Regions from separate parts of the Absiella sp. AM09-50 genome, predicted to be linked through region 1. Evidence: a T-box and tRNA genes for the amino acid it is inferred to sense, from the RefSeq annotation. Region 1 holds a T-box; the other holds one or more tRNA genes.
The links. A T-box is a leader RNA that pairs with one kind of tRNA and senses whether it is charged. The one in region 1 lies ahead of alaS (alanine--tRNA ligase), so its partner is inferred to be a tRNA-Ala.
Positions count from the first base shown of each region.

Region 2: it encodes a tRNA-Ala, which carries the amino acid that the T-box ahead of alaS (alanine--tRNA ligase) is inferred to sense. The anticodon was not compared.

Region 1 is NZ_QVFI01000020.1:62,361-74,625, reverse strand. It holds gene DW114_RS15385 (ATP-dependent RecD-like DNA helicase) at 1-130, shown strand, start outside; gene DW114_RS21530 (hypothetical protein) at 174-350, shown strand; gene DW114_RS15380 (AI-2E family transporter) at 373-1,488, shown strand; T-box leader at 1,522-1,722, shown strand; gene alaS (alanine--tRNA ligase) at 1,759-4,386, shown strand; gene DW114_RS15370 (IreB family regulatory phosphoprotein) at 4,446-4,703, shown strand; gene ruvX (Holliday junction resolvase RuvX) at 4,703-5,116, shown strand; gene DW114_RS15360 (DUF1292 domain-containing protein) at 5,158-5,418, shown strand; gene mltG (endolytic transglycosylase MltG) at 5,396-6,466, shown strand; gene udk (uridine kinase) at 6,476-7,108, shown strand; gene greA (transcription elongation factor GreA) at 7,138-7,617, shown strand; gene DW114_RS15340 (ComEA family DNA-binding protein) at 7,697-8,161, shown strand; gene DW114_RS15335 (ComEC/Rec2 family competence protein) at 8,290-10,134, shown strand; gene holA (DNA polymerase III subunit delta) at 10,180-11,139, shown strand; gene DW114_RS15325 (L-serine ammonia-lyase, iron-sulfur-dependent, subunit alpha) at 11,142-12,265, shown strand, end outside.
Region 2 is NZ_QVFI01000015.1:58,715-70,979, reverse strand. It holds gene DW114_RS13120 (LysR family transcriptional regulator) at 1-298, shown strand, start outside; gene DW114_RS13115 (branched-chain amino acid transporter permease) at 372-704, opposite strand; gene DW114_RS13110 (AzlC family ABC transporter permease) at 701-1,351, opposite strand; tRNA gene DW114_RS13105 (tRNA-Ala) at 1,519-1,594, shown strand; gene DW114_RS13100 (ABC transporter ATP-binding protein) at 1,689-2,738, opposite strand; gene DW114_RS13095 (hypothetical protein) at 2,814-3,641, opposite strand; gene DW114_RS13090 (CpXC domain-containing protein) at 3,660-4,250, opposite strand; gene DW114_RS13085 (aminopeptidase P family protein) at 4,281-6,071, opposite strand; gene DW114_RS13080 (signal peptidase I) at 6,178-6,996, opposite strand; gene DW114_RS13075 (hypothetical protein) at 7,082-7,564, opposite strand; gene DW114_RS13070 (LysR family transcriptional regulator) at 7,711-8,628, opposite strand; gene DW114_RS22200 (PaaI family thioesterase) at 8,709-8,975, opposite strand; gene DW114_RS13060 (hypothetical protein) at 9,394-9,669, opposite strand; gene DW114_RS13055 (hypothetical protein) at 9,686-10,123, opposite strand; gene DW114_RS13050 (discoidin domain-containing protein) at 10,306-12,265, opposite strand, start outside.

The DNA of each region.
Region 1 (12,265 bases):
TGTCACTCGTGCGAAAAAAAGTCTAGTTTTACTAGGCGATATGGAATTGTTTCAACATGCAATTCAAGTAGCGGACAGACACGTTAGAAAAAGTACACTGACGCAAAGAATCTTATCTGTTTTCGGATAGTTTGTAAATTACACTCCATAATAAGATTGTCAGGAGTGATAACATGAATAAATATATCGTAACTGCAGCTTTAAGTATGCTTGTTGGAATTTATATTGGCTACAATGAGGAAGATGAATTAGAAGAAATCTGTCATAAGTCAAAAAAAGCAAAGCGTAAAATGATGAAAAAGCTGCACCATGCAGGTGACACGATTTGCGAATGTATGGATATGGATTAACCCCATTCGGGGTTTTTCTTTTATGAAACATGCCTTTACTCAAATCCTGACATACGCAAAAAAATTAATACCTTTCTTTTTATCTGCACTTTTATTGGTTCTGTTATTGAAACAGTTAGCACTTTACCCATGGATGACATCTATCTTTCAAAGCATGATGCCTGTATTTGGCGGTGTTTTGATTGCTTTGTTTCTACAGCCCTTTATTGATAAATTAGAAAAATATGTTTCAGCTAAAATCGCTGTTTTTATTGTTTATACTTTTATCATTGTATCACTCATTTTATTTGTTATCTGTTTGATTCCTTTGTTGTATCATCAGATGGTGGACTTTATGGAAGTTTTACCAAACTGGGTTGAAAAGGTAGAACAGTTTCTTGAAAAATATCATATCGTTTATGGGAATATGGAAGATTTTAAAAATAAATATGTGCAGGAAGGCTATGTGGTAGTGATTGACTCTTTAAAAACAACCATGAATACATTTACAGATTATGGAATCGCCTTTTTCACAGCTTTCTTTTTATCTTTAGATCTTGATTATTGGAAACGCAGTGCCAAAAAGCTTTTTACAGATTATCAGCGGTATTCTAATTTCTATCATACGATGAGTAATATCGTCTATCAGTATCTGGTAGGAACGATATTAGATTTATTCTTCATCATGATCAGTGTCGGCATTACTTTATACTTTTTTGATTTTCCCAATGCGTTTCTATACGCAATCATTTTGGCATTTTTAAATTTATTTCCTTATGTTGGTGCTACGCTTGGTCTTATCTTGATCGCTATTGTGGCCGCTTTAAGCTATCCAGTATTTCCATGGCTTGCATTTGCCATCGTCTGGAGTATTCAACAGTTGGAAAGCAATATTATTCAGCCTTTGATTTTTAATCATACCATGAATGTACGCCCGATTTTATCTTTTGTGTTCATCTTTATCGGAGAAGCTTTATTTGGGGTGATTGGCGTCATTTTATCTCCTATTTTTGCCAGTATTGCACAAATTGCCATACGAAGTTATCTGCATGCAAAAACCAGTGATCGTGTAGGAGAATGGGATGATATCTGGCAGGATTTTGATGAAGCCATGAAACAGGAAGAAAAGGAAGGGCGGATGGAAAGAAAATCCTTGTAAAAAAAGAATGGATTTGTTATAATTGAAACGCATAAAAACACGATGAACAAGAGGAGTACATAGGAAGAATACGGTAGAGAGAAAGCGGTTGGTGAAAGCTTTTGTATAGGACTTATGGAAGGCTGCTTGGGAGTGGATACGCGGATCTTCGGCGTTAATGAAGAAATTAAGGTGTACTCTTTTTGAGTGAACTAGGATGGTACCGCGGTAAGAAAACAATTTATCGTTCCTATGCATGGAACGATTTTTTTATTGTAAGGAGGAATTTTTATGAAACAGTTGACAGGTAGTCAGATTAGAGCGTTATTTCTGGAATATTTCAAATCAAAAGGCCATATGATTGAGCCAGGCGCATCCCTTGTTCCACATGATGATCCAACGCTTTTATGGATCAATGCAGGGGTAGCAGCATTAAAGAAATATTTTGATGGCTCTGTAAAACCAGAAAGTCCAAGAATTGCCAATGCACAGAAATCTATTCGTACCAATGATATTGAAAATGTAGGAAAGACCGCACGTCATCATACATTCTTTGAAATGCTGGGAAATTTTTCTATTGGTGATTACTTCAAAGAAGAAGCAATTCCTTTCGCATGGGAGTTTCTAACAAGCCCTGAATGGATTGGCTTTGATAAAGAGCGATTATATGTATCTGTTTACACAGATGATGACGATGCATATCGTATCTGGACACAGGTATGTGGTGTGGATCCATCTCATATCTTAAAAACAGATGATAACTTCTGGGAAATCGGAGAAGGACCTGGAGGACCAGACAGTGAAATCTTCTATGATCGTGGACCAGCGTATGATCCTGAAGGATTGGGAGAACGTCTGTTCTTTGAAGAATTGGAAAATGATCGTTATATTGAAGTATGGAATGTTGTATTCTCACAATTTGATTGTAAACCAGAATTACCACGCAGCGAATATAAAGAACTGCCACAGAAAAACATCGACACAGGTATGGGATTAGAACGTTTGGTTGCACTTGTTCAAGGTGGAGAAACAAACTTTGACACAGATTTATTCCTGCCAATTATTTATGAAACAGAAAAATATACACAGTGTCGTTATGCAGATGCAGAACATAAGATGGCATTTCGTGTTATCGCAGACCATATCCGTACAGTCACATTTGCATTAGCTGATGGCGCATTATTTGCCAATGAAGGCCGTGGCTATGTTTTACGCCGTGTGCTGCGCCGTGCTGTTCGTTTTGGCAAAAAGTTAAAAATCGAAGGTGCATTTATGTATCGTTTGGTACCAGTGGTTTATGAAATCATGAAAGATTACTATCCATATCTGGAAGAAAAATTAGATTATATCGCAAAACTGGTAAAAGCTGAAGAAGAACGTTTCCATGCGACACTGGCTGATGGTGAAAAACTGTTGAAAGATGTTATGGAAGCACATGCACAAGATAAACTAATTGATGGTGTAACAGCATTTAAATTATATGATACATATGGTTTCCCATTAGAACTAACCAAAGAAATCGCAGAAGAAAGCGGCTATACAATTGATGAAGCAGGCTTTGATGCTGAAATGGAAAAACAAAGAGAACGTGCACGTAATGCGCGTGAAGATGCACAATCTATGTCTTCACAATCTAAAGATTTGATGGATTTCACTTTAGAAAGCAGCTTTATTGGTTATGATCAAAGAGTGGTAGAAGCAAAAGTTATCGGCTTATTCAAAGATGGTGTCAAAGTCGATGAGATCAATGATGAGGGCGATGTTGTATTTGATACAACGGTATTCTATGCTGAAAGTGGTGGACAGATCGGTGATAGTGGAGAAATTGAAAACGATAATTGTAAAGCAATGGTAGAAACCACAATCAAGGCGCCTCATAAACAGCACCTGCATAAAATTAAAATCGCATTTGGAAGCATGCATGTCAATGATACTTTTACCTTGCATGTAGATAATCAAAAACGTGATATCATTACCAATAACCACTCATGTACACATTTACTACAGAGTGCATTAAAACAGGTAGTGGGTAATCACATCCAGCAGGCGGGAAGTTTTGTCAGTGATGAATATTTGCGTTTTGACTTCACACATTTTGAAAAAGTGAATGATGCACAGTTAAAAGAAATCGAACATATTGTCAATCAGTTTATCGCAGGTCACTACGCCGTAAGCAAGGTGGAAATGCCAATCGAAGAAGCGAAGAAATCAGGCGCTACAGCCTTATTTGATGAAAAATATGGAGATGTGGTACGCGTTGTTACCATGGGTGATGTATCTAAAGAATTCTGTGGTGGATGCCATGTCAATAATACGCAGGAAATCGGTGTATGCAAGATCATCAGTGAAGAAAGTATCGGCTCAGGAATACGTCGTATCACCGCAAAAACAGGATATGGCGCATATGAAGAATTCGCAAAAGAAAATGATACCCTACATGCAATTGCTTCTGATTTGAAAATGAAAGGCATTGCCAATGTTGAAACAAAAGTTGTACAGGTGTTAGATGAAAATGCTCAGCTGAAAAAAGAACTTGCTGCTTTACAGGCGAAAATGTTCTCTTTACAGGCAAATGATATGATCCATCATTGTAAAGAAATAAACGGCCGAAATGTATTGGTAGAACGTGTAGATGGTGTTGATGCCAAAGCGATGAAAGATATCGTATCTTCTATCAAGTCACAAAAAGAAAATGTGGTCGTATTCCTTGGCAGTGTACAAAATGATAAAGTTGTATTTGTTGCCGGCGCAGATGAAAAAGCAGTTGCAGGCGGCATCAAATGTGGTGATTTAGTACGTAGTGCTGCGACTATCTGTGATGGTAAAGGCGGAGGAAGAAACGACATGGCACAATCTGGTGGCAAGGATACTTCCAAAATTGATGATGCAATGCGTGAAATTGTAAATATCCTGTCATAAGGGTTTCATTTTGCGTTAAAATAAGCTAAAATAAGGGTATGAACAAAGGAGGTAATACGATGAAAGATGTTACGGAAACGATGTCTTTTAAATCAGATGATTTAAAAAGGGACAATATCAAGCATGTATTACGCTTAGTAAAAGATGCATTGGATGAAAGAGGATATAATTCAGTAAATCAGCTTGCCGGTTATCTGATCAGCAATGATCCTGCATATATCAGCTCACATAACAATGCACGTACGGTTATTCAAAGTGTGGAACGATATGAAATCATTGAAGAACTGGTGAGAGCATATCTGGAAGATGATAAATAATGCGTACATTAGGATTGGATCTAGGAAGTAAAACACTGGGAGTCAGTGTCAGTGATGCACTTGGCATGATTGCGCGCCCGGTAGAAACCCTTCGCTTTGAAAGTGATGATTATGATTCTGCTTTTGAGCAGGTAAAAAAATACATCAAAGAATTTCAGATTACAACCGCTGTTCTTGGTCTTCCCAAACACATGAACGGGGATGTTGGCATTCGCGGTGAAATCAGCTATGCTTTTAAAGAAAAACTGGAAACACTAGGTATAGAAGTCGTGCTTTGGGATGAACGTTTAACCACCGTTGCGGCAGAAAAAATATTGATTGCAGGCAATGTATCTCGTAAGAAACGAAAAAAAGTCATTGATCAGATGGCGGCTGTACAGATTTTACAAAGCTATTTAGATAGTAAATATTAGGGGCTCTTGATAAGCCCCTAAGAATTTTAGGAGGAAAGAAAATGTTAGACACAAGCAGTTTATATGTAACAGACGAAAATGGAAATGAAAAACGCATGGAGATTTTGTTTACATTTGATGATGAAGAAAAGGGAAACAAATACGTTGTATTTGAAGACCCAGACAATGAAGATGGAGAAGTATTTGCTTCTCGCTATGATGATGAAGGAAACTTATTGCCAATCGAAACTGATGAAGAATGGGCAATGGTGGAAGAAGTCATAGGAGCATTCGCAGAAGATGAAGAAGCAGCTGAAGAATAAAAAAATAGCGATTATCGCAGTGATTGCTGCCATTGTTGTTGCACTTGGCTTGGGAGGTTTTTTGTTTTATACACAAAATCTAAAGTCTGTAACCACAACCAGTGAAAAGGTTCCTTTTGAAATCAAAAATGGAGAAGGCATGTCTGTGATTGCCGCAAATCTAAAAGAAAAAGATTTGATTCGCAATACGACGATCACAAAGCTATATGCAAAACTAAATGGTTTGCAGGATGTAAAAGCAGGTAATTTTATGCTTGATAAAAGCTGGAGTACCAAAGAAATCCTGACTGTATTAAACGATGCCAACAAAGCCAAAGGTGATGAAGTGATGATTACTTTTCGAGAAGGCATGTGGGCAAAGGATATGGCAGTAGAGATTGAAAAAAAACTGGGATTAAAAGCAGAAGATCTGATTGCCTTATGGAATGATGATGCGTATATCAAAGAATTAATGAAAACCTACACATTCTTAAAGGACGATGTATTAAATGATCAGGTCAGGGTAAAACTGGAAGGGTATCTGTTTCCACAGACCTATACATTCGCAAAAGATGCGGATGGTAAAAAAGTCACAGAAACATTCCTGAATCATTTCCAGAGTATTTATGATAAATATAAAGATGATATCAAGCAAAGCGGTAAAAGTCTTCACGATATTATCACAATGGCAAGTATTGTGCAGTATGAAGCAAGCAAGCCAGAAGATATGAAGATGATTGCCGGGGTATTCTATAATCGTCTGAATCAGAATATGACGTTAGGTTCCAGTGTAACGGTATGTTATGCAATGTATGATAAACTAACCAGTCCGGATGATTGTGAAGTCAATACCAACATTGATTCTCCTTATAATACATATATCCATGAAGGATTGCCAATTGGTCCAATTGAAAATCCAGGGGAAGATGCAATTGTTGCTACATTACATCCAACCAAAAGTGATTATTTGTACTTTGTGGCAGATATTCATGGAGATGGCAAAGTGTATTATTCTAAAACATTAGAAGAACAGGAAGCAAATATTGATAAATACAATCTTCGTAAATAAGAGGCAGGTATGAAAAAAACAATGGTGATTGGAATTGCAGGAGGCAGTGCCTCTGGGAAAACAAGCATTTCCAGGCAATTAAAAGAAATCTTTGAGGATAGTGCATCGGTATCCATTATTCGTCAGGATGATTACTATAAGGATCAAAGTGATAAAACGATGGAAGAACGAATAAAAACAAATTACGATCATCCTTTTGCTTTTGATAATGCCTTGCTGGCTCAACATATACAAGCGCTTTTACATGGAGAAATGATAGAAAAGCCAACATATGATTTTGTGGAGCATAATCGAAGTGCTCTTACAGAAACGATTTATCCATGTGATGTCATCGTTTTAGAAGGTCTGTTTATCTTAGAAGATGAAGCACTTCGTGAGTTGTGTGATATTAAAGTGTTTGTTGATACAGATGCGGATGTCCGTTTGATCAGGCGATTAAAACGTGATGTTAAAAAACGAGGAAGAACCCTTGATTCTGTGATAGAACAATACAGTACTACGGTTCGTGTGATGCATGAACGCTTTGTGGAACCAAGCAAACGCTATGCAGATATCATTATTCCCGAAGGCGGCCATAACTTGGTCGCAATCGATCTTCTGATCACAAAAATTAGTAGTATAATTAAGAAAAACATGGTATAATACCATGCGATAGGAGTGAAATAACAATTATGGCTGAGGAAAAATTTTTAGTAACGCAAGAAGGTTATGATGAATTAGTCAAAGAACAGGATAATCTGATTCATGTTGTACGTGATGAAGTTATTCGTGAATTACAGGAAGCACGTGCACAGGGTGACTTGAGTGAAAATGCTGACTATGATGCAGCCCGTGATCACCAGGCTCGTGTAGAAGCAAGAATTCGTGAATTGGAATCTATGATTGCCAAAGCTGAAATCATCAGTGAAGACAAATCATCTGTCGCAAACAAAACCGTAACCTTAGGTTCTACTGTGACAATCCTTGATATGGATACAAATGAAGAGGAAACATATACCATTGTAGGTTCTATCGAATCAGATCCATTAAATGGAAAATTGAGTAATATCACACCACTTGCTTCTGCATTGATGGATAATAAAGCCGGTGACATCGTTACCATTGAAAACGTTGAAGAACCATATGATGTAAAAATTATTGCTTTAAAATAAAAAATCCGAAAAAAATCGGATTTTTTTTAGGATTTTCACCTCCCTTTTACGTATATATATACATAGGAGGTGTTTTTTTATGAAGAAAATGATGGTCGTTTTGTTTTTTGTATTATTACTTTGTTCCAGATATCAATTTGTGGATATGTCACAATATGAATCTAAAACAAAAAGTATTGAAGTCAAGGGCGCAATCCAAGCACCAGGTGTGTATGAGGTAGATGCCCATGCAAGTGTAGAAGATATTTTAAAAAAGGCGCAAGGCTGTTTGGATAATGCAGATACCTCGTCCTTAAACTTAAGCTTGGATCTTCCTGATGAAAGCGTCTTAGTGATTCCAGAGATAAAAGAAACAGCACTTATTTCCATTAATTCCGCAAGTGAAGAGGAGTTAGACAGTTTACCGGGCGTTGGACCGGCGATAGCCAAACGGATTGTTGCTTATCGAATGGAAAAACCTTTTCAAAGTTTAGAAGAAATTAAAGAAGTAAAAGGTATCGGAGATGCCATGTATGCGAAAATACAGAATATGATCTGCCTATGAAACAAAGCTGGTTGTTTTTATCATTGCTGATCTGGGGGATGATCATATCCCAATCCCTGCTAGCTTCAATATTTTTAACGTTTGTTGCGTGCGTGTTTCATTTTCGCCATTTTCAAAAGGGACATATATTGTTTCTTATCCTTTTGATAGGCGCAATATTTCGTATCCAACCACATACTCAGCAAATGCCAACAAGTAAGATCATCACGATTCAGGAAATCAAAAGCTCTTATTTGATTGGAGAATGTGATCATCAAAAAGTCCTTTTATACAATGTAAAAGACGTATCTTTTCAGGATGTAATAAAAGTACAAGGCAATTTTGAATTGATCGATGGCGTACATAATCCACCAGAATTTTATTTTCCTGCGTGGTGTAAAAACAGAAATATCCAATATGCGCTTGATGTGAAGGATTACGAAGTCATAAAAGAGGGAACAGGTTTATCACATGATCTTTATCGCTATATCCAGTCAAAAGATGAAACAACACGTTCTTTATTAAATTCTATGCTCTTTGGTATCCGGCAAGAGGAGGAAAGTTATCTTATCACATCAAGTGGAATGCATATCACAACCCTTTGGCAGATGATACGCTCTTTCTTGTCGTTATTCTTTGAAAAACAGACGTTGGAATTACTTTGTTTCTTTGGTATGGGTATACATGCTTACGCAACTGTTTTATCCCCTACAATGCTTCGTGTCCTCAGTTTTCAATTGATTCGTTTCTTATTTCCTCATATGGATATGAAAGATCGGCTAGGTTGTAGTATGTTTTTGATTCTTATGATTGCCCCATACATGGCACTAGAATTATCATTTCTCATACCTGTGGCGTTTTATCTGGTATCTGTTTTTCAGCTACAAAAACGAAAGAAAAAGGTCGTATCATTGCTTGTGTTGATCCCAATTCAATTTTTTTGTATGCAAAAGATCGATGTTGTATCTATCCTGTTGTTTTCGATTTTTCGTTATCTGTCCGCATGCTTGTATCTGCTGGCTGTCCTGATGATTGCTTTACCGATTCCTTCCGTTTTATTGTCTATGGGAGTTAGAAGTCTGGAATATCTTTCATCTTTTCATTTCACTTTCTGGTATGTGCCAGCCCTTTGGTGGCTTGTGGCATGGGGCTATGCACTTGTAAGATACATCAGTGAAGATAAAAAGTATCCATTTGTGAGATTTGCTTTATTATTGCTGTTTTCACAGTTTGGCTGTTATCTAAATCCTTTTGGGGAGATTTATATGATCGATGTGGGACAGGGGGATTGTACAGTGATCACACTGCCTTTTCATCAGGGGGTAATTATGATTGACGCAATGGGTAGTTTGTATAAAGATATACCTAAAGACATCATTTTACCTGTCCTGCAAAAACGTGGTATACATAAGATTGATGCACTCATCGTTACACATGAGGATTATGATCATAGTGGGGGAGTAGAAGAGCTGGCAAAACTGATTCCCATACATAAAATCATCACAGAAAAACAAAAAGATATTGATGTTTCAGGTGTCCCATTTCATTTTCTGATTCAGGACTATATTGGGAAAAATGCCAACGAAAACAGTATCATTACATATTTTGAAATGTATGATGTTGGATATTTGTTTATGGGAGATGCTGGATATGGCGCAGAAGCTGCCATTTTAAAGGAGTATGCTGATTTAAAAGTTGATGTATTAAAATTAGGACATCATGGTTCTAATACCGCTTCATCACCCTCTTTTATCCATCATTATCGTCCAAAACTCGCATTGATATCCGCTGGCAGAAACAATCGTTATGGCCATCCGCATAAAGAAGTATTGGATCTTTTAAAAAAGGAACATGTCTATCCTTTGATCACAAAAAAGCAAGGTGGTATATCGATTCGTTTCCAGGGAGTTCTTACATATTTTGAAACAGCGGATTGCAAGTTTGGCTGTATCCACCATATCTTTGAAAACACACAAAATGAACAAAAGAAATGATGGAGTATTTGGGTTCATGATGTTATAATAAATTAGGTGATAAGAATGAATTATGTGTTATATGGTGAAGAACAATATGAATTAGAAAGCGCATTATCGCGTATCTTAAAACAGCATCACATTGAGAAGGATGATCTGAATATGATCACGTATGATGCTTTGCAAAGTGATATGCAGACCATTATGGAAGATGCGACAACGATTCCTTTCTTTGCTGAACAAAAAGTCATTCTTGTCCGAAATGCCAATTTTTTATCTACTGTGAATGATACGGACATGGATATCTCTTTGCTGGATAAATATCTGGATGCCCCAATGGAATCTACGATATTGATATTTACTGGCAGTTTTGAGAAAATGGATGCCAGAAAGAAGATCGTAAAAAAGATGCAAAAGACCTGTAAAGTATTGCAGTTTCACCGACTGGATGCTTTAGGTAAACAAAACTATATACGGGAAGAAATCAAACGTCGAAATCTTTCTGTGGAACCAAATGCGTTTTTAGAACTGGATCAACGGCTTCCTTTGGATATTCGTAGTATCAAAGCAGAAATGGAAAAACTGGAGTTATTTGGTGGTGTAATCGATGTCAGCGTTGTGGAACAGCTGGTCAATCGTCCATTAGAGGATGATGTGTTTCAGCTGGTGAATGCAGTCGTTGACCGTGATTTAAAAAAAGCGTTCAGCTTATGGTATGACCTTTGTGTATTAAATAAAGACGCCATTTATCTGACTGCTTTACTCGCAGGACAGTTTCGCTTTCTGTATCAGGTAAAAGTGCTCATGGATCAGGGAGCTGGAAAAGATATGATTGTTTCCAAGCTTGGCGCACATCCTTACCGTGTGCAGATAACCATGCAGAATGCAAGAAAACTATCCACACCTTATTTGCTTCATATCCTTTCTAAATTAGCTGTTCTTGATCAGAAAATGAAGGGTGGACAGCTGGATAAAAAACTGGGATTTGAGATGTTTTTATTAGAATTGCAAGGAGATCGTATATAGATATGAAATCATTAAAAGAGCTGTACAGGATAGGACCAGGTCCTTCATCTTCACATACATTAGGGCCACAAAGGGCCAGTAAACTGTTTAAAGAAGCATTTCCACAAGCAGATCATTTTGAAGTAGAGCTTTATGGGTCTTTGTCATTGACGGGAAAAGGACACTTGACGGATTACATTATCATTGAAACCATGAAGCCCAAAAATTGTTCTGTATTTTTCAAAACCGGACATGATTTAAAACATCCCAACACGATGAAGCTGATTGCACTTGATGCACAGGATCAAAATCTTGGGGAATGGATCGTTTATTCCATTGGCGGTGGTGCCATTCGCATTGAAGGACAGGAAAAAACAGAAGGTAAAGATGTATATCCACATCATACATTAAAAGATATTCTGGATTATTGTGACCAATATCATATGGAGTTGTGGGAATATGTAAATAAATATGATCCATTAGATGATTATATGGATGAAATTATGACAACGATGTTAGAAACTGTGGATCGTGGATTATCCAAGGTTGGAGAATTGCCAGGTAGTCTGCATTTGACACGTGTTGCAGGGGATTTAAAAGCAAAGGCAGACAGCTGTAAGAGTGCCATTGAAAAAGAAAAGCTGTTGTTAAGTGCATATGCCTATGCCGCAAGTGAGGAAAATGCAAGTGGGAATGTTACCGTTACAGCACCAACCCTTGGAAGCAGTGGCATCATGCCATCCCTTGTCTATTATTATCATCGTAATCTGGGTTACTCTAAAGAAGCAATGCGCAATGGGTTAAAGATTGCTGGATTATTTGGCAATTTGATCAAAGAGAATGCGACGATATCAGGTGCACAGGGAGGCTGTCAGGCAGAGATTGGCGCTGCGGTCAGTATGGGTGCTGCCATGGTGGCATATTTTCATGGATTAAACAGTGCACAGATTGAATATGCTGCGGAAATCGGTATTGAGCATCATTTAGGATTAACATGTGATCCAGTTGGCGGATATGTAATGATCCCATGTATCGAACGAAATGCTGTCGGTGTTTTACGTTCTGTGGATGCAGCAATCCTTGCGAAAGGATTAAATGGTCTAAGAGATCATAAAGTCAGCTTTGACATGGTGGTCAACACCATGAA
Region 2 (12,265 bases), on a different contig from region 1:
AAAGCCAGTCTATACCCTGCAGGATTTATTTGATGAACCTTTGATTATTCGTGAAGAAGGCAGTGGTACCCGTGAAGTATTAGAGCGTGTATTGAAAGAACGTAACTTGACCATTCAGGATTTCTCTAATACCATTGAAATTGGCAATATGAATGCCATTAAACATTTAGTGGAAGAAAATACAGGAATCACATTCCTATATAAAGCCGCAGTGGAGGAAGAATTAAAAAAAGGAACCATGGAGGTGATTCCTTTAAAAGATTTTGATATCCAGCGTGATTTTACATTTATCACTTAAAAAAACACTATATTCATGGAAGAATATAAAGATTTTATTTCCTGTATCCTACAAAGCGAGTAATCGCTTTTTTTTACGCAAATACAACCTGAATCAGCACCATATACAATACCGTACCACAAACAATGGAAATCATATTATTACGTTTCCATACATGCAATATCACAACCACACCAATACTGATGAGTTCAGGTATGCCATATGGATATGTAAGAAAAGCTGTATTACGTAAACAGTATACAACCAGACAAAGCATAATTGCCATAGGCAGCACTTTTCCAAGGTATACAACTTTTTCTGGCAGTGTGGATGTATTTTTGAATATCAGAAATGGTAACGCTCTAGTGAAAAAGGTGGTAATTGCCACGACCAGAATAATCGCCAGACTTTCTTTTACGCCTATCATGATGCATCCTCCTTATCTTGATCAACATATTTTTCAAATATCGCAAGCAATAAAACCAAAAGGATCAATGCCGGAAGTAAAAAGTTTTTTAATCCAAAAATCAACGCACTGACCACAATACAAAACACTGCGATCAAGATAGATACATGATGGGTACTTGCAATCCATTGTTCCACAAAGATAACGGTAAATAATGCTGTCATCGCAAAATCTATGCCTGTGGAATCAAAAGATAAGGCACTTCCCAATACTGCCCCAATCAAAGATCCTATGATCCAATAGCATTGATCAAAAAAAGATATAAAAAACATCAGCTGTTTTCCATGGGGTGTATCTTTATCTGGAATGGCACACAATAAAGAGTATGTTTCATCCGTTAATGAAAATATCATATACCATTTCTTTTTTCCCATATTCTGAAATTCTTTTAGAAAAGATATCCCATAAAAAATCTGTCTTGCATTGACACTTAATGTGACCATGCATGCTTCTATAAGAGAAAAGCCTGTATGAAAAAAGGTCAATAATACAAACTGCATACTTCCAGCATATACAATCGCAGACATCAATACAGCCCAGATCCAGGAGTAACCCTGATTTTGACATAATAATCCAAAAGCAAATCCTAAAAATACATAGCCTACCATGACAGGGAATGATAAGCGCAATGCTTCTTTGACTGTGTTCTTCAAAAAAATCCCCTCGCTTTTTGTATAATTGGTATTATTGTATAGGAATTTGCATTTTTTCGCAATAGATGTTTGGAAATCATTGACAAAGATGCCCCCTGCATGCTATATTAATAACGCAACTTGGGGTTTTAGCTCAGCTGGGAGAGCACCTGCCTTGCACGCAGGGGGTCATCGGTTCGATCCCGATAAGCTCCACCAAATTTAAAACGAATCTCGATAGGTTATCGCTTATCGGGATTTTTTTGTGCGATTATATACAAAAAAGAAGACGTGTGCCTTCTTTTTCGTCGTACTAGCCAATGTGTACTCTCTCCTCCGTGTTACTATGGAAATATAGCGCATCCACCCAATGAAAATCAATGTGAATTTCTTCATCCATCTGATATTCCCTTTCATGCGTATGTTTCATAATAATCGTCGTACCATTCACCAAAACATGATAATAAATTTCATCCCCGATATCTTCAATTAAAATAATCCGGCCGATTTCTCCTTGTGCATCTTCATGTATATCCTGTGGTCTGACACAAACATATACCTCCTGATCTTCTATCTGAAAATCCAATACCTTTCGTTTCTGCATACAGTATAAAGTATGATGCTGAATATGTCCATGGAATTGATTGATTCCATAACGCCCTAAAAAGTTTGCGACAAACAGATTACATGGATCATGATATAAATCCCTTGGTTTACCAACCTGTTGAATCACACCATCCTTCATGATGATCAAAACCGTAGCAAGCGTCATCGCTTCCATCTGATCATGTGTAACATAAAGAAATGTTGCATTTGAGCGTTGATACAGCTGTGCAATTTCTATACGCAGCTTTGATTTCAAAGATGCATCCAAAGAACTTAATGGCTCATCCATCAAAAACAGATCCGGCTGGCGAATCAATGCTCTAGCAATCGCAACACGCTGCATCTGTCCACCACTGAGTGTATTCGCTGCACGATCCAGCAGCTCATCTATTGATAACATTTCTGCCATCTGATGAACAGCCTTATGAATATTCGCTTCTTTCATTCCCTGATAAGCCAGTCCAAAAGCAATATTTTCATATACATTCAAATGTGGAAACAATGCGGCCTCCTGAAATACCATCGCAATCTTTCGTTTTCCTGGTTCTGTTGTTGTGATGTCTGTATCATTTAATATGATACGGCCAGAATCTGCTGGAAGTAATCCGGCTATCAACTGTAACAGCGTTGTTTTTCCACAGCCACTTGGTCCTGCCAATACTACAAATGCTTTTTCATTCAGCCTCAATGAGAAATCATTGACTGCATTCACCTTGCCAAAATGTTTCTGTATATGCTGTAGTTCCAGTTTTGCCATGCCATCACTTCCTATGTCAAGTTTACCATTTTTTGTATGAATTGAAAAGGGAAAGCCGTCTTGTAATGGCTTTCCCTAATCTTCATTCTCATATTTCATCAAAAATACCGGCAGGTATTCCAAGGTAGAAATCACTTTGGACAACACTTTATAAATATAGGCCGCTTCTTCAAAAGAACCAGCTTCAAAATGGGGCACTATTGCGGCTGTATTCATCATACGATACGTCAACATATCAAATAGATGCGTATTTGCCTGAGCCAACTGTGTTACCATAGCCTTCGCTTCATTTATTTGTTCTTCCTTCATCAACAACAAAAACCTTACATACATTAAGAAAGTATCCTCGTGCAGTTCCCTGCCAAGCAATTCTTTACATTTTTCCAATTGTTCAAAATAAAGATAAGATGCATATACATAATGTTTGACATGAAAAACATCCGATGGATTCAGATTCAATATCTCCTGAAACTGTTTTTGTGCTTTTTTCAAATTGCCAGCTTCATATAAAGACAGCGCATACGCAAATTTGATTTGCAGAAGCGGCTTCATCACATCTTCTTCATAAAAATCTGTCACATGACGCAGGAAAAATTCTTTGCCGATATTCATTGTCGCAAGCTCCATGCCCTGACGAAGGATATGGATACGTTCATAAATATCCTGTACATTCCAGCCATACACCAGATATGCTTCAATACAATCCCCACATATGCCAAGTGCCTGCTTTGCGATATCGCATTTCTTCTGATTACTGCGAAAGCGTTTCGCTTCTTCCAGCACCTGTAATGCCTGTTCATATTGTGTACTCTTTTCATCATTCACAATTTTTGGCTCATCTAAAAAGCTGTCCAGACTAATCTGAAAGGTGATTCCCAGCTGGCGATCTTTTTCCTGTTCCATCATGCCTCTCCTTTTCGTTTATCTATCCTGTGATAATGCCCAATCTCGATCAATTTCCACAAATCGCATGCCATCCACTGGCAGCTGTTTTAAAATTCGATCATAACTGATTTTTTCTATACCGACAATATCCTCTCGATCTGTATAAAGGATATCAAACCACAATGTTTCACTTTGTCTATCGCTGTCATGATAGATGACATTTTTCACATCAGGTGTTTTCCTTTGATATTGCCGCAATAGTTTTAGCTTTAATATCTCTATTACACGATCATCCAATCCATCTTCCAATACCCTGATTTTCTCTGGAATCTCATCTACTTTACTCACATAGCGTTTTCTTAAATGAGCATCTCTTGCGTAAAGCTCCTGATCACTTTCCACCATATCTTTTCTTGATTTCACCAATATCGCAAAATGATGTTCTTTATCAATATACAGAAAGTTATGCAAAATCTTGCTTTCCTTCCCACAAATGGGGCAGTGTGCTGTGAAAAAGGTACCATCACGAAGTCTTGCTTCATCATTAGATTCAAATCCATACAGCAATAATGTTTCACTTTTCTTATGAAAGATTGCCCCACACATGGGACATCGTAATTCTATCAATGCCGTTTTCATATGTGAAAAAGAGCTATATTAGATAGCTCTTGTTGCCTTTCTTAACCATGCCACTTCATCATCACTCAAGTATGGTGACACCTTTTCAAATACCTGTTTATGATAAGCATTCAGCCATTCTTTATCATATTGTGTCAATAAAGCTTCATCTAGTCCATCTAAATCAAATGGCACAAAGGTAATTGTTTCAAAATACATAAACTGTCCATATTCATTCTTTTCACCCTTACGTACAACCATTTCATTTTCATGACGGATACCAAACTTGCCTTCTTCATAAACACCTGGTTCATTGGATTGTGTCATACCTTCTTCTAATACACAGCTGTCTTTTCTTTCCGGTACGATCTTCCAGCGGAAACCATTTGGACCTTCATGCACATTCAGTAAATGACCAACGCCATGTCCTGTACCACACTTGTAATCCATACCCTGTTCCCATAATGGTCCTCTGGCAAGAATATCCAGATTCATACCACGACAGCCATATAAGAAATGCGCTTTTGATAATGCGATGTTGCTGCGTAATGCAGTTGTGAACCAATAACGCTCTTCATCACTGATTTCACCCAATACAAATGTTCTGGTAATATCTGTAGTACCTTCCATATACTGTCCGCCACTATCAACCAAAAGCATGCCTTCTTTTTTCAACTCTACATCACTTTCAGGTGTTGCACTATAATGCATCATTGCCGCATGCTCTTTATACGCAGAAATCGTATTAAAACTTAAATCAATGGCACCTTGTGCTTTACGAAGCTTTTCTAAATAATCACTCGCAATGATTTCACTCATCTTTTCTTTACCGATATTTGTCTTTAACCAATACATAAATTTTGTCATAGCGACAGCATCTTTGATATGTACTTTACGATTATTTTCTAATTCAATTTCATTCTTCATAGCTTTCATCAGCTGACTTGGATTTACACGATCCTCAATCTTGATATTCTGATTTAAATTCTGGGTAATCGCATAATTTACCACACTGCTGTCTAACATAATCACTGCATCTGAATCAAAGGTTTTCACATATTCATAAATATCATTATAGTCTTTGATTTCTATATGATTTTCTTCAAAGTTTGCGATCAATTCATCATTCAATTTCTCTTTATCAACGAAAATCACACCACCATCTAATGTCAAAATCAGATAAGCCAGCATAACAGGATAGCGTGCAATATCCCATCCACGCATATTTGTAATCCATGCGATATCATCTAGTGATGTAATGATATGATGTGTGATTCCCTGTTTTTTCATGATATCATATAAATCAGCTAATTTATCTTTTGTGGATTTACCACTATATTCTACGTTCAAAAAGAAGCCTTGTTTTTTAGGTAATGCTGGTCGATCTTCCCAAATCATACCCACCAGATCTTCTTCATAAGCGATATGCACTTCTTTTTCTTCCAGCTTACTCATGATTGCCTTTACCATTTTGGTATTCATGACACGACCATCAAAACCTACGCCACCCCGCATAGTCACATGATCATAAATATACTGTGCAATGGTAGGAACACCTTCTTCTCCCTGTTTCATCAACGTAATCGTGGTATCCTTCAACTGATCTGCCGCCTGAATAAAGTAACGGCCATCAGTCCATAATGCCGCATCATCAAGTGTCACAATCAATGTTCCCTGTGATCCGGTAAATCCAGACATATATGCTCTTGCCTTAAAATGTTCTCCTACATATTCCGTTTCATGAAAGTCAGAAGTTGGAATCATATAGACATCCAGATTTCTTTCTTTCATTAATGTTCTCAATGCATTTAATTTTTCAATAATTGTCATAAAACAGCCTCCTTTTTCATCCTTATTCATTGTACCCCAAATCCATGATTTCGCAAGCGCTTTTCACATTTTCAAAAAGAAAAGCTGATAGTTTTTCCACCATCAGCTAATGCTTATATTTAATCACATGAATTTCAAAGTCTTCAATGCCTTCATAATCCAGCAGCAGATATTCAAATTTCACCATATCATCCTGCTTCAGATACGTTTTATCCGCAAGATACCATAAATCTTCTTTTACCAAGTTGTGATTCGCATCATAGAATTTCAATCTTGCCATCACAAAGTGTACCGGTTTCTTCATATTGTTTCTTAAATATCCACTTAACACAAGACAATCTTTTCCTTCCTCAAGTGCAAGTTCTGTAATGGTAAAAGCACGTTTCTTCTTGATACGTTTTTCTCTGGCCTTCTCATCCCAACGTGTTTTAATCGTTTTATTGATCAACCAGATCACAAACAGTTCCCCATACATCACAAAGCCAAACTTACTTTTCAAAAACAAAAAGACTTTCCCCAAATATGGCACATGAAAAACATACTTACCAATAATATCTTTCCTGCTTGTTTCATAATTATCATAATCCGGCGCCGTTGCCCCTTGTGTACGATAATACAACACACCATCCTTTTCCTGTGTCTTACGGAAATAATGTGTCAACAGGATATCCTGCCCAAAGCGGTTCGCCTTAAATGTCACAATCGTATCTGGTGCAATTTCTTCATCTTCATCTATCATCTTACTAAAAACAAGAGAATATGTAGGAATTATTGGTTCCATACTATTCGTCAATACAGTATAAAACCGAAATCCTACCACCCTGGAAGTGTTCTCTGGATACATCTGCATACAAACAACAAACACCAAAAGTGCTATCACTACAATAGCACTTAAAAAGGTTGTTATTTTCTTTAGCAGTTTCATCGCATAAACAACTCCCCTTGTCTTTCTTACATTTTACTACATAATACGTTCTCTGACTAGGAAAAAAGCCGTAGGATTACGGCTTTTACTCTAATGTTGCAGTTACATTTACAGTAATATCTTTATTATTAAGTGTAGCTAATTGTTCATCACTTATAGTCGTTTTTGGTTGCACAGTAACGATATACTTATTACCAGTTGCATCTTTTACAAAAGCCGTATCCTCAGTTATTGCTGTATCAGGAGTTCCTTCTTTCGCAAAGGAAATATCTACTAAATCATTTATTGAAGCATCAGTAGTAGCTCCTTTCAATTTCAAAGTTGTACCTAAACTGTTTTCATCTACAACTTTAAAATTCACAATACTTGTAGCCTTAGGATTAGTATTTAATGCCCTAGTTGTTGTAGTATAAGCTGCAGATGCGTCAGTAGAAACTGTTACTGGATTGCCAAAATTTACTGTACCTCCTACTGTTGCCTCTAATGTATCCCATGCTGCATATGTTCCAACGCTAGTTGCTACGATAGCACCTGCTGTGACGAATGATAATAGTGTACTCTTTTTCATAATAATATCTCCTCTCCGATATTTATATAAGAATGTAGTAATGATAAGCTGATTGCTATCTTTACCTTACAACACTATTATATTCCAAGGAGATTTTTTTGTATAATGCTTATTACCTAATTACCCGTTATACTCAAATTGTATAACTAAACTTGTTTATATGTATCATGGATGATATCTATAAAAATACGACCAGCACTGGATAGTACATGATTTTTACGTTTAATGATAATAAAATGTTTTTGTAAATCATTGTCCTTTAACAAAAGGCTTTTCATATGAGAATGTTTTAATTCTTCTACTTGCCATTTGTGGCCGATTAAAAAAGAAGATGTATGTTTTGCGATACTTAACATGGCATGATAGTTACGCATGATCAAAACCTTGGGAAATGTGGAAAGCTGCATTCCGTTGATATTAATACTCTTGTTGATATCAGAAAAGAAATCATTTGGTAAATGAATAAAGGTTCTGTCTATCAAATCAGAAAAACGTATGGTATCGTTTTTAGCTAATGGATCTTCTTCATTCATATGAATATAAATAGGACCTGAGCCTAGTACTTCATATTCAATTTCTTTGATTTCTGCCATTTTTTTGAATATTATCAATTGCATATCATTTAAAATCACAATGCCAACTTCTGATTTTGAGTTTTCCACATTTTCAAACACTTCTTCTGTAGTTGTTTCAATCATCTGGATTTCTGTTTCACTGGATATTAATTTTTCATAACATTTTAACACCAAATCGTCTTTTAAAAAGATAGAACTGCTGGATACACTCAGTTTTGAGTAAATAGATTTTTCATCTAATCCTTTTAACCGTTCCAATGTATTTAATTCATTTATAATTGATTGTCCATAGTAATAAACCAGACGCCCGGTTGGTGTCATGGATACGCCATGATTGGAACGTATAAGCAATGGTTTTCCTATTTCATTTTCTAATGCCTGAATGGATCGGCTTAAGCTTGGTTGAGATACATATAGTCGTTCAGCGGCTTTATTGATACTGCCATAGTCGATAACTGCTATGAAATACTTTAGTTGTACAATTTTCATGATACGCCCCTCTGGTCTTTCTTTCTTACATATTAGCATGTTTTGTAAAAGAAAAACAGTGATTTCATCACATCACTGTCTCATTTCTTATGATTCATTGCGTAACTGCCATTTCCTGTGGCGGCTACTTCATTTGTGCGCTGTAATCTTGCGATTGCTCGTGCCTGTGCCATACGGCTGCCTGCATGATCTAAGATTCCTTCTACCAGTAATACTTCATCTGATGGTATTCCTTTCACGAAATTCACAGACATTTGAATCGTTGGTGTAAAATACGCTTGTGAGAATACATAAGCTGCACATCCCATTGTTACATCTAGTATTGCGCAAATCATTCCACCATGCATATTGCCAACTGGATTTGCTTCCCAAGTGCGTACTGGAAATGCTAATGTAATAGTTTTTTGTTCCAGATCATAGGCATATAATTCCATCTCCAGCATAGCGTTGATGGTTCCTGTTTTGGTATTTCTTAGTTCCATAAAATGCTGAATTCTTTGTTCAATGATTTCTTTTTCCATATTTGGTCACTTCCTGTTGACCATTATAGCACGAAAAGAGCAGATACGAAATTGCCCTGCTCAATATATCGTCTTTTTCAATTTACTTTATGTTTCTTTTCATTTAACAAATACATACCTTCAAAATCATTTTTTGCTTTTCTTCGTTTTTTTCTTTGATATAGATGATATCCTCTTATCAGAAAGATTATGATAAGAACCGCAATGATGATCATTAAACATATCCAAAACACCTTCATAAAGATTACTTCTTTGATATGTTTGTCTGCTGATTTTTGATGATAATACCAATGCCATAACATGTACATGCATATACAAGGCATGGAACAACTGCTGCTGTCATTGCTAGCAGACAGTAAGACCATTGTGCCATCATCGTTGTATTATATTGTTCACAATACGATGATAATTGTGAATATGTCATAAATATTGTATAAACCATATAAATCAATAATAAAATTGTCATAACGTTAAACAAGATATGCGCATTTCCTTCTTTTCGATTTTGTTCTTTGTTCATAATTCGTCTCCTTGTTTTATTCTTTTCCATCTAACTGATTTTTTTGTACCCAGTTATCAAATACTTCTTCTGTGATTTTTACATTTGATAATTGATCATACACCTTTCCATCTTTTGCGTAAAAGATACCAGGTGTTGTATCAAAGCCTGGGAAATATTCTTGAATCAGTTTTCTGTTTTCATTTGGTGTTCCACTTTCGTTATCTAACAATACTTCATAAATAATAACATGATGATTTTTTGAATATTCGGAAAATAGTTTATGAAAGTCCTGACAATATCCACAAAGAGACTGTGTAAAAGCTATCACAAATTCGTTTTTATCTTCCATCATCTGTTTCATATCATTCAATGTTATATATGTTATGTACCCTGGAGAATCATCTCTTTCATATCCTGAGCATCCAGTTAATAACATTAAGCATAAAAATATGCTCATCCATCTTTTTTTCATGTCTATCCTCTTTTCATCAAACTATTTTTCGTTTCAAATATTAAATATGGAAAAGGAAGAACCATGCACAAACATAGTTCTTCCTGATTGCCTGATTCAGGCTATATCTTCCTTTACGTTTATGATTGTACGACTTTTTAATGCGAAGTAATTGAAGATACAATTCCTAATTCATACAATGCTTATTCAGTTTCTTCTTTTTTCTTTTTCAGCAGGAATGCAGCGCCAAGTCCAGCAGCCAGCATTGTTCCAGCTAATAAACCAGTATTTGTAGTATCTGATGTATCTACATTTTCATCAGATGTTCCATTGTTACCTGAACCATTGTTACTTGAACCATTATTTCCAGAATTACCGTGAGTGTTATCTCCATTAGGTGTGTCTGGTGTTGGTTTATCAGGTGTATTTGGATTATCCGGAGTGTTTGGATTATCCGGTGTATCTGGATTATCTGGTGTATTGCTGTCTTCTACTTTCTTTAACGCATCTTTTGCTTTATCCAAATCTGCTAATACAGTATCTACTGATTCCTGTGTAGCGTTTAAATCAGCATTCACTTTAATTGCTTTATCTAATGCTTTCTCAAATTCAGACCAAGTAGCAGAAGTATAATCTTTCTTATTCAGATCTTTAGAAGCGTCAATTGCTTTTTGAAGTTCTTTCTTATCTGCCTGTTTTGTTAAGCCTTCGATAGCATCATTTAAACGAGCAAGGACAGCATCTACTTCATCTTGAAGTACTGTTTTGTCATTTAATGCTTTTTCTGCATCTTTTATTGCATTCTGTAAAGCTGTATAAGAAGCAGGTGTATAGTTATCATCTTTAAAATCTTTATATTGATCATATTTTTCCTGTAAAGCACTCTTATCTATAGCTTTTACACCATAGAAGCGAATTTCAGACATAGAAGCATATGCATCTGCGCTATCTCCACCAGCATGAACAATATTTAGTTTTACAAAACGTGCCATTTGTGTGTTGAAAGGCATACGTTTCCACTGATCACGGTTTGTCAGATTCTTTCCATCATTATCAAATGTATAAGTTCCAGCTTTTGTATATGTTTTACCATCTAAACTAACAAGTACTTCAGCTTCAAAAATATCCCCATTTCTACCATTGATACGTGGTAAGAATGTTACATCAGATAATTTATAGATATCACCTAAATCAAATGTTAACCATTGTGGCATGCCAATACTTGAATCATAATTTGAATGCCAATATGTTTCTTCGTTATAATCTAATACATTTGCTGCCAAACCATCTTCTAATTCTTCAGGTGTACATTCACTTGAGAAATCAATGATTGAAACTGATGAATCCTTTGAAGTATTAATTAAATTTCCTTCATTTAATGGTTTTACAACTAAATTTGCAATTGCATTTAGAATATCTGCTGCTGCAGATTCAATCTGTGCTTTTGTATAATCCTGTGTATTTAGTAAATCCGTACCAGCATTTACAGCTGCCTGTAATGCTGCATATGAATCTTCTATATAGGTATCAGCTGTATATTCACGTGCTTTTTCAATTGCTTTTGTTAAAGGTGTAATATTGATACCTTCTTTAACAGTCAATGTATAAGAAGTGCTAATATTCTTATCCGCAGCGGATGTAACTGTAATAACAGTTTCTCCTGCAGCTAATGCATGTACCTTATAAACTGGAAGATTGTTTTCATCTGCTAATGTAATAATGGATGCAACCTCTCCATTAGAGCTACTTACTGTGTAATAAGGATTTGGTTCATTTGGTGTTACCAATGCTTTGATATCACTAATATCCCCAACATAAAGTTCTTTTGCATTGTCATTAGCTTCAATCTTTTCAATTTTAACTGTTTTAATGTAAGAGAATTCCATTTCTTCTAATGTTAACATACGGTTTTCTCTTGGATCATTATTCTCATTTGCTAAACCATTAGAAGTTTTCGCTATGACATCAACACGAATAACATTTTTATCCGCATTCTCTAAAGAAGCATCAAATGAGAATACCTGCTGTTTTTCATCAATAGATACTGTTTCAGATGTGCCATCTTCATAATAGAAAATTGCATCTGCTGATAATAAATATCCATTTCCTTCATTAGAATTATAAACTTTTACATTATTTAAAGGCTTAGCCTCTTTCAATGTA